3 regions of the Clostridium saccharoperbutylacetonicum N1-4(HMT) genome follow, and region 1 is predicted to be linked to each of the others. Evidence: riboswitches for the same ligand, from Rfam matches in the RefSeq annotation. Region 1 holds a riboswitch; each other region holds the start of a gene.
The links. A riboswitch is a leader RNA that binds a small molecule or an ion and turns the genes downstream of it on or off. The one in region 1 is predicted to bind S-adenosylmethionine.

Region 1 (3,286 bases):
CTAAATTTCTTTAAATATTCTGTGTGTTGAAATAAATTTGCATCTATTTCTTTATTATCTAAGGCTTTATCTGGCTGAATATAATCACTAAATTCCTTAGTCGAAACTGTATATCCTTTAGCTTTTAAGGCTGGTGCTAACGCCTCCTTGACCATATCCCCATAAGGTCCTGGGCATACACCAATTACAATATTTTTATTCCCCACTTCTTTACTATCTGTTTTTGCACTTTCTTTACTGCTTCCGCAGGCAACCAAGCTTGCTCCTATTGTTCCTATAATCACTAGTGCTGCTAATTTCTTTAAAATCTTCATCTTTTATTCCCTCCAAAATTTATTGTTTTTGTATTTATTGCTAATGCTTTTAACTTTATCTTGCTTTAATTAATTTAGTTATTTCTATATTCCCTAAGTTTTTCAAGTCTCTTAAGAGCTTCTTTTAAGGTTTCTTCTTTCTTTGCAAAATGAAATCTTATATAACTATTTACTTTTTCTTTGAAAAAACTTGAACCTGGTACTGCTGCTACTCCAATTTCTTTAGCTAACCATTTACAGAATTCATAATCATCATCATATCCAAATTCAGATATATCAACCATTACATAGTATGCACCTTGAGGCTCGTAATACTTAAGCCCTATTTCGTCTAATCCATCCAAAAAATAATTTTTTTCTTTTTTTTTCTATAAATTTTACTCAATTCTTCATAATATTCATCATCAAATTCCAAGCCTTTAATTGCTGCCTCTTGAAGAGGTGCTGCTGCTCCTACAGTTAAGAAATCATGAACTTTTTTACAATTTTCTATTACCTCTTTGCTTGCAATAATATATCCAAGTCTCCATCCTGTAATTGAATATGTTTTTGATAATGAACTGCATGAAATTGTTCTTTCAAACATTCCATCTAAAGCTGCTAAATAAGTGTGTTTATGAGGCTTAAAAATTATATGCTCATAAACCTCATCAGTAATTACAAAAGTATCATATTCTTTTGCAAGGCTTCCTATATATAGCAGCTCTTCTTCGGTAAATACTTTGCCTGTAGGATTTGACGGATTGCAAAGAATAAGTGCTTTTGGATTTTGCTTAAATGCATTTTTCAATTCCTCTTTATCAAAGTTAAAAGCTGGCGGCTTTAATTCAACATAGATAGGCTGAGATCCAGATAAAATTGTATCTGCTGTATAATTTTCATAAAATGGCGAAAAAACAATTACTTTATCTCCCGGATTACAAACACTCATCATCGCACAAATCATAGCTTCAGTACTTCCACAGGTTACTAACACATTTTCATCTGGATTTATTTTAATTCCCATAAATCTCTCTTGCTTTAATGCTAGCTTTTCTCTAAAATTTTGTGCTCCCCAAGTCACCGAATACTGATGTGGACCTTTTTCTGAAACTTCTTTTAATTGATTAAGTATCTCTTTAGGTGGATCAAAATCCGGGAAACCTTGTGAAAGATTTATTGCTCCATATTTATTAGCTATTCTAGTCATTTTTCTTATTATAGATTCAGAAAACCAATCTAATCTATTACTTAATTTTGACATATTTATACCCCCAATATATTTAAATTATAAGCTTATAATTCTTATCAAAATACTCATATATTTTTATATAAAAATCTCTATCTTAGATACAATAGCAGTACAAAGATAAATTAAAAACTTATTATATAGAAATAGAGCACTAGAGATTAATCTCTAGTGCATCTTTGCATAAAAATTTTCTCTCTTATCTTTCAGCTAACGCTGTTGGAATTAGCACCACGTCATCGTAAATCATTACTTGATCGGTTGCTGGGTTTCATAGGGCCAGTCCCTCCACCACTCTTGATAAGTTATTCAATTCCTTCATTTCTTATAAGTTTAGTATATATTCAGCTTATTAAATTGTCAATACATTTTATGCATAAACATTAAGGTTATGCTAGTATTTATAATTACTAGCATACACGGTATTTTAACATCACAAATCTGGCTAATAGCCATTATAATTTGGGTTAAAAGCCATATTACTTGGTTCATAGACCTTGTATATAAAAAATTGATATGGCGCATAATTATCTAAAATTTCTAATAAATAAACCCTATTAAAACTAACTAAAAAGAATGATCTACTAGGGTGAATAGATCATTCTGCATATTGGATATTTATATTTAATAAGGGGTAAATAATGTTTTAACTACTTTATATATTTATAATACATAATATTTATGTCAAGCATGTGACAACTTTTTTATTAATTCAGGCATTATAGAAAATTGTGAACTTCTTGTAATTATGTATACAATGTATTTAGTTATTTTCTTTTTTAATATCCACGATCATCAACTTTCCAACTATCCGTTTTACTGTCTCTTATTAATATCCAATTATAATTATCATAAGTTGAATTTGGATTTAAACTTCCATCCCCACCTGAAGAATCTACATCAAAATTTGATAGCAAAACAATTACATTTTCAGTTTTAACACCATTCACTGAACCTCTCCCATTTTTCAAATACCCCTCAATAAATTGATCTGATTTTTTTTATCATACCATAATTTTGTCAGAGTAGCTCCATTATAACTTTTAAAACTTTTCTTTACGCAATTCACTGCATCATTTAATTCATTCTCACTGAACTTGTCAGTTGCTCCAATACTCACTACAACATTATCAGTTTTTCCAACTTGTTTATAAACCAGAAAAGAGCTGTCGTTAACGGATTTTAATACGCTAATGCGACAGCCCCTATAATATTTTAATTTGTTAAAGCAACTACTTCTAGTTCAATTTCTATATTTTTATTTGGAAATGTAGTTTGAATTGCTACTCTTGTTGGTAATTCATTTTTTTTGAAATACATTTTATAAATTTCATTCATTTTATCAACTTCAAAAATATTTTTCATATATACTACAACTTTTAAGATATTATTCATTGAAGAATTTGAGTTTTCAAGTAAATATTTTATATTTTCTAATGCATTTTTTGTTTGAATCTCAATATTTCCCAATATAAATTGTCCACTTTGTAAATCACATGATACTTGGCCTGATAAATATAAAGTATTCCCAGCTTTTACCACTTGATTATATGGGTAATCAGGTTGTTTCACATTAGGCAAGTTTAATATTTCTTTTTTCATTTCTTTCCTTTTCACCTTCTCTGTACTTTTAATATAATTAGTTATAACAAAATTATCTATTAATACTCATTTCTTTTTTAGTCATTTTCTCAAAAAGAGATTCTAAACGCGCTTCAAGTATCCATTGATCAGGTATATGTTG
Region 2 (3,286 bases), 1.8 Mb from region 1:
GCCTTTGCAAATATGGTGACATAAAGGTGTTATCAACTATTGTAATAGAATTATTTTCTTTAGCCAACTTACTAGCAGCTCTTAAATCCGTTACCTTTAACAATGGATTTGAAGGAGTTTCTAAATAAAGTCCTCTTGTATTTTCTTTGAAAGCTCTTTCTATTTCTTCAATATTTGATGCATCTACAAAAGTAAACTCAATATTAAATCTAGAAAACAATTTTGTTGTTGCCCTATATGTTCCACCGTATACATCTCCGCAAATTATAATATGATCTCCTGCTGAGAATATTGAGAGCACAGAACAAATTGCTGCCATCCCAGATGCAAAAGCAAAACCACATTCCCCACCTTCAAGTTCTGCTATTAGTTTTTCTACAACATCTCTAGTTGGATTTCCTGATCTAGCATAATCATACTTTCCAAAATTCTCTATATCAAATTGATGAAAAGTAGATGTTTGATATATAGGAGTACTTACAGATCCTGTTGTAGGATCAATATCTCCACTTGCATGTATTAATTTAGTTCCAAAATTCATAATTTACACCCCAATCTTTTTAGTTTACAGTTAACTGTTAATGTTGAATTTGCTTTGCAAATTCTTAAAATATATTACAAGAAAAGCCACAGCCTTTTCCTCCTTAAACTCATAACTCCTAACTCTTAATTGAATTAATCGCTTTGTCTAAGTCATTTATTAGGTCATCTATATTTTCTATTCCAACAGACAGTCTAAGTAAATATTCATCAACACCTAATTTTTGCTTAATTTCTTCTGGTATTTCTGAATGAGTTTGCGTGAATGGATAAGTTATTAAAGTTTCAACCCCACCTAAGCTTTCTGCAAACCTTATTACTTTAACACTCTCTAAAATTTTAGGTATTAATTCTTTATCCTTAACTCTGAAGGAAAGTGTTGCTCCAAAGCCTGTTGCTTGCTGCTTATTCAATTCATATCCCTCAAAAGCTTCTAGCCCTACATAATAAACTTTTTCTACATTAGGACTACTTTCTAAGAATTTAGCTATCTTTATTGAATTCTCCTGTGATCTATCTAATCTTATGTGTAATGTCTTTAAGCCTCTTAAAATAAGCCAGGCATCAAAAGGTGATAACGTAGCTCCCGTCGACATATGAATTCTTCTCAATCTTTCCAATATTTTATCATCATTTGCAACAATAAAACCTGCTAGTAAATCATGATGTCCACCTAAGAATTTTGTTCCACTATGTACTACTATATCAGCACCTAATTCTAATGGCTTTTGATAATATGGTGTTAAAAATGTATTATCTACAATAAGTAGTAAGTTGTTATTTTTAGCTATTTCTGCTGTAGCTCTTATATCTGTTACCTTCATCATAGGATTCGAAGGAGTTTCTATAAGAATACCTTTTGTGTTTTCCTTTATTGCTTCCAATATATTTTTTGTACTTGTTGTATCAACAAAGGTTACTTCTAACCCAAAATCTTTAAAAGTTTCATCAAATAACCTATATGTCCCTCCATATAAATCATCAGATAAAAGTATATGATCCCCTGTTTTAAATAAGTGTATACAGGCTGTTATTGCTGCCACTCCTGATGAAAAACCAATGGCTGATTTTCCACCTTCTAAAACTGCTAAGGTTTTTTCTGCTTCTTCTCTTGTTGGGTTTTGTGCTCTTGAATAGTCATAACCTGTGCTATTATTTAAGCCATGATGCTTAAAGGTAGCCGCTTGATAAATAGGAAAACTTATTGCCCCTGTAGTTTCATCCCCACCTGATATGCCACTAACTGCAATTGTTTCAAAAGATTTTTTTACTGTCATTTTTTTGCCTCCTCAAATTTATATATTGCTTAAAACTTATTTATTGTTACTGCTAAAGAATAAATTCATCTTATAGATGAAGGTTATAAAAAAAAGCCACTCCTAAAACAAGAAGTGACTATATAAACCATAAGTTCCATTAAGTCTTAATGCCTCTCATTTTTCAAGATATTATCTTGCAGGATTTAGCACCAACGAAAAATTTATATAAATCTTTCAGGTTGCCGGGCTTCAAAGGGCCAGTCCCTCCACCACTCTTAATAAGATTAACTTATCCAAATATATATTTGTTATTATTAATTATACATAATAAAAATTTTATGTCAATAAATATTAGTAAATTTATCGATTTTGTGTATTTATTCTGCCCACGCTCCATTAGAACCAACATAATATCCATCAATATACTTATCATGCTCCATAGTTCCTGATTGGTTTAAATAATACCAATTCCCATCCGTATCCTTAACCCAACCTGTCTGCATGGCCCCCGTTTTATCTAAATAATACCAGTTTCCATCACCACTTTGAACCCAGCCTGTCTTCATCATTCCTGATTTATCTAAATAATACCATTTGCCATCCGTGTCTTTAAGCCATCCAGTATTTATTGTTCCTTCTTTTGACAAATTATACCAAAGTCCATTTTTTTGCTGCCATCCAGTGTTACCTTCAGTAGCAATTTTATTAGTCACACCATTATCAGTTGCAGTTTTATCTGAGTTAGTGCTTACATTATCGTTAGTTGCGTTCGTATGGTTACTTGGTGAATTATGATGTGACCCTGAAGAAGAATCTGATGTTCCTATTAATAATCTGACAGAGTTATTATCATAAACAAGATTTACTACATAATTACTTGGTAAACCAGTTGTTTCAATTGATGAAAATCTACTATTTGTGTTATTACTATTAAATTTTATTATAGTCATACCACTTGTAGGTATATAACTATTACTAAAATCCAACTTCAACTTTCCATTGAAGGTTGCATTACCATCAACCTCCAACACATCATCTTTGCTTCCAATAGAAAGTTCAAGTGTACTGTTTTGTGATTGATTATAGTCATTTTTTATATTCACTAATCCATCTACATTTTCAACAACTGTACCACTTTCATTTGAAACACTTCCTACTCCAAAAGCTGTAGCTGAATCTGCTTCAATAGTACCACCTTGAATGTCTGTTCCACCACTATAAGTATTATCTCCACCTAATTTTAAAGTTCCTGTTCCTTGCTTTATTAAGGTTCCACTTCCTGAAATATCATTACGCCATCTATCTGAAGCATTAAATCCACCCTTTGATGCTTCCATGTTCACTGTAATATTGCTATTAAAGGCTCCATAACCATCTGCCGCTGCAAAGAGGTTAAGCCTTCCCCAACCTTCAGCATCGTCTAATAATGGATAGCCAGATTCTAAACCAGTTGTATATAAAACATCGCGCCTTTGATTAACATCAAG
Region 3 (3,286 bases), 370 kb from region 1:
GGAAATTAACGGTTCAAAATATATGTTCTTTGAATGGAAAAATGGAGATTATAGAGAAAGAGGAGCAACTCCTTGGTACTATGTTTTAAAACAAGTTAGTGAAAGTTAAATAATAAATTATTAATTTTTATAAGTATAACCTTAATAATTTTGTAATTGATATAAGATACCTTTAATAGTATAATCAAATGGGAAGTAAGCCAAGATGGAATAATTGGATATTGGTGGATATAATTTACTTTCATAGACTTAACTAAGGAGTAGAAAAGATGAATTATATATTAGCAATGGTAGTAGCCCTTTTAGGTGCAATGATTACCATGCCTTTTCTTATGAGATTAGCTAAAAAGATACATTTTACAGATAAACCAAATAAAAGAAAGCAACATAAAGCACCAACACCATTATGTGGTGGAATAGCTTTATATATTGGTTTTTTCATATCATATTTTGCATTTTATCAAGATGATTTTGAAAAACAAAAAACAGTATTTATTGCAGCCACAATGATATTAATAATAGGGCTTGTAGATGATTGGTATAAAACTAAAGGAAAGGAATTTCCTATATTTCCTAGATTGGTTATTCAATTGATAGCAGCTGTTTTAGTGTTTAACTCTAAGATTGCTTTTTCAGGCTTTACTAATCCTTTTACAGGACATTATATAGAACTTAATTCCACTGTACAATTTATACTTACAATAACTTGGATATTTGGAGTTACTACTGTAATCAATTGGTCAGATGGAATGGATGGATTAGCAGGAGGATTGTCTTTAATATCAGCAATGACATTCTTGGTTGCTGCAATAATATTGAAGCAAAGTGAATCAGCAATGATATCTGTAATTTTAGTAGGAACTATTTTAGGTTTCTTATATTATAATAAATTCCCAGCACGGGTGTTTATGGGCGATTCTGGAGCTAATTTTTTAGGATTTATTTTAAGCATTACAGCTTTAGATGGAGCTTTTAAACAAACTACTATTATGAGTTTGTTTATACCAATATTAGCTTTAGCAGTGCCTATCTTTGATAATCTGTTTGTTATCTTTAAAAGATTTTCAGAAGGTAAACCTGTATATCAAGCTGATAGAAGTCAAATACATTTTAGATTGGCAGAAAAAGGTTTTACTACTGTTCAAGTTGTAAATTACATAATGTTAATAAGTTTAGCTTTTAGTATAGCATCATTACTTTTATTATGGATTAAGAAATAAATATATAATTTCTTTACAAATATGATTTAATAATATATAATGGCTAATTATAAGACTTATCAAGAGTGGTGGAGGGACTGGCCCGAAGAAACCCAGCAACCGATATATTTGAAAATATATAAGGTGCTAAATCCTGCAGCGTAAGAGCTGATAGATAAGGTGTTTTGAAGATTTAAAGTCTAAAGGAAATACCTTTAGGCTTTTTTGTTCTTTAAAAATAATTGACAATTGAGCATTGACGATTGAAATTAGAAACTCTCAGTTATAGATATCCAAAGCAAGAATTAGATATATGCGGAACTTACCGAAATTAAACACATATTTATTACAGCGGACTTATGAAATTATCACTGGATGGGTTCTAAGTGGAAGGTTGCACCCATTTCTGCATGTTCCTAAAGTAAATTTATGACAAGCAGAAAATGGAACAACCTTCCACTAATAACCATCACAGCTTAATTTCATATGCCGCTTGCACAAATATGTATCTAATTTCTAGTGTAGTGTTACGATTATAATTTCTCAATGGTGTATGTATATTCCATTTATAAGTTTGATTATTAATTTGGATATCTATAATAAAAATTAAATCGGTAGAGGTTGGATAAAATATGAATGTATTTGAACTTGCAATAAGCAGGAAAGAAGTTCTTAGATATCTTGGATACAAAGGGCAAGCTCTAGATGAAAACCTAGAGAGAATTATTGATGAAGCTAGAGAAGAAGGGAAAAAGGTAATTATCCCAAGAGTTATATATGAATATAAAGATATAATAACTGTTGAAGCTGGTGTGGAAGTAATAGGCACAAATTTAATTCTTAAAGGAAAAGATATAAAAGAGCATTTAAAAAAATCAAAGAAATGTGTATTATTAGCTGTGACTTTAGGTAATGAAGTGGAAAAGAAAACTAGGCTATATGAAAAAACTGATTTAACAAAAGCACTTATACTTGATGCTTGTGCTACTACAGCAGTAGAAGAAGTCTGTGATGCTGTAGAAAATGTTGTTAAAGAAAAGGCAGCAGCAAATGGCTGTAGTATTACTTTTAGATATAGTCCTGGGTATGGAGATCTGCCATTAGATGTTCAAAATAGCTTTCTAAGAGCATTAGATGCGCAAAAGAAAATTGGACTTACAGTATCTGAAAATAATTTATTATTTCCCAGGAAATCTGTAACAGCAATAATTGGTATAGTTGAAGGTGAAATAGAAAAGAAAAAAAGGACTTGTAAGGAATGTAATAATTACGAAAATTGCAATTTTAGAAGAGAGGGTGAATCCTGTGGGGCTTAAGGAAATTATAAAGGATAACATTTTAATATTTGATGGAGCAATGGGAACTATGCTTCAAAGGAAGGGGTTAAAGCTTGGCGAAAATCCAGAGGTTCTAAATATAAAAGAACCACATATTATAGAAGAAATTCATAAAGAATATATAGATAGTGGAGCTAATGTAATAACTACTAATACTTTTGGAGCTAACGAATTAAAGTTAAAGCTTTGCAATTTAGAAGTAGAAGAAGCTGTAGATGCAGCTGTTAAAATTGCAAAAAGAGCAAAAGGTAATAGTAATACTTATATTGCTTTAGATATTGGCCCAATAGGTGAGCTTTTAGAACCTATGGGAACTTTAAGCTTTGACAAGGCTTATGAAATTTTTAAACGTCAAATTGTTCAAGGTGTTAAATCAGGTGCAGATATAATTTTAATTGAAACTATGACTGATTTATATGAACTTAAAGCAGCAATATTAGCAGCTAAAGAAAATTCAAAGCTGCCTGTATTTTGTACAATGACCTTTGAAGAAAATTTAAGAACTTTTACTGGCTGTTCTCCAGAGGCTATGGTACTTGTTTTAGAAGGACTTGGAGTTGATGCTCTTGGAGTTAACTGTTCCTTAGGACCAAAACAATTAAAGCCTGTTATTGAAGAAATATGCAGTTTGGCGCATATTCCAGTAATGGTACAGCCTAATGCAGGGCTTCCAACGCTAGATTTAAATGGTGAAACAAAGTACGATGTAACTAAGGAAGAATTTGCTGATACCTTGTGCAGTTTTATTGA

Region 2: it holds a riboswitch for S-adenosylmethionine, as region 1 does, so the genes downstream of both, CSPA_RS01455 (trans-sulfuration enzyme family protein) here and CSPA_RS09460 (pyridoxal phosphate-dependent aminotransferase) in region 1, are expected to answer to the same signal.
Region 3: it holds a riboswitch for S-adenosylmethionine, as region 1 does, so the genes downstream of both, CSPA_RS07870 (vitamin B12 dependent-methionine synthase activation domain-containing protein) here and CSPA_RS09460 (pyridoxal phosphate-dependent aminotransferase) in region 1, are expected to answer to the same signal.

What each region holds. Positions count from the first base shown of each region.
Region 1 covers NC_020291.1:2,134,379-2,137,664, reverse strand. The annotation lists gene CSPA_RS09465 (MetQ/NlpA family ABC transporter substrate-binding protein) at 1-314, opposite strand, end outside; partial or broken gene CSPA_RS09460 (pyridoxal phosphate-dependent aminotransferase) at 389-1,557, opposite strand; SAM riboswitch class I at 1,739-1,849, opposite strand; gene CSPA_RS09455 (DUF4829 domain-containing protein) at 2,322-2,513, opposite strand; gene CSPA_RS09450 (RidA family protein) at 2,758-3,144, opposite strand; gene CSPA_RS09445 (hypothetical protein) at 3,197-3,286, opposite strand, start outside.
Region 2 covers NC_020291.1:301,612-304,897, reverse strand. The annotation lists gene CSPA_RS01460 (trans-sulfuration enzyme family protein) at 1-541, opposite strand, end outside; gene CSPA_RS01455 (trans-sulfuration enzyme family protein) at 660-1,817, opposite strand; SAM riboswitch class I at 1,971-2,084, opposite strand; gene CSPA_RS01450 (acid phosphatase) at 2,177-3,286, opposite strand, start outside.
Region 3 covers NC_020291.1:1,767,460-1,770,745, forward strand. The annotation lists gene CSPA_RS07860 (M56 family metallopeptidase) at 1-109, shown strand, start outside; gene CSPA_RS07865 (MraY family glycosyltransferase) at 270-1,220, shown strand; SAM riboswitch class I at 1,274-1,381, shown strand; gene CSPA_RS07870 (vitamin B12 dependent-methionine synthase activation domain-containing protein) at 1,832-2,515, shown strand; gene CSPA_RS07875 (homocysteine S-methyltransferase family protein) at 2,505-3,286, shown strand, end outside.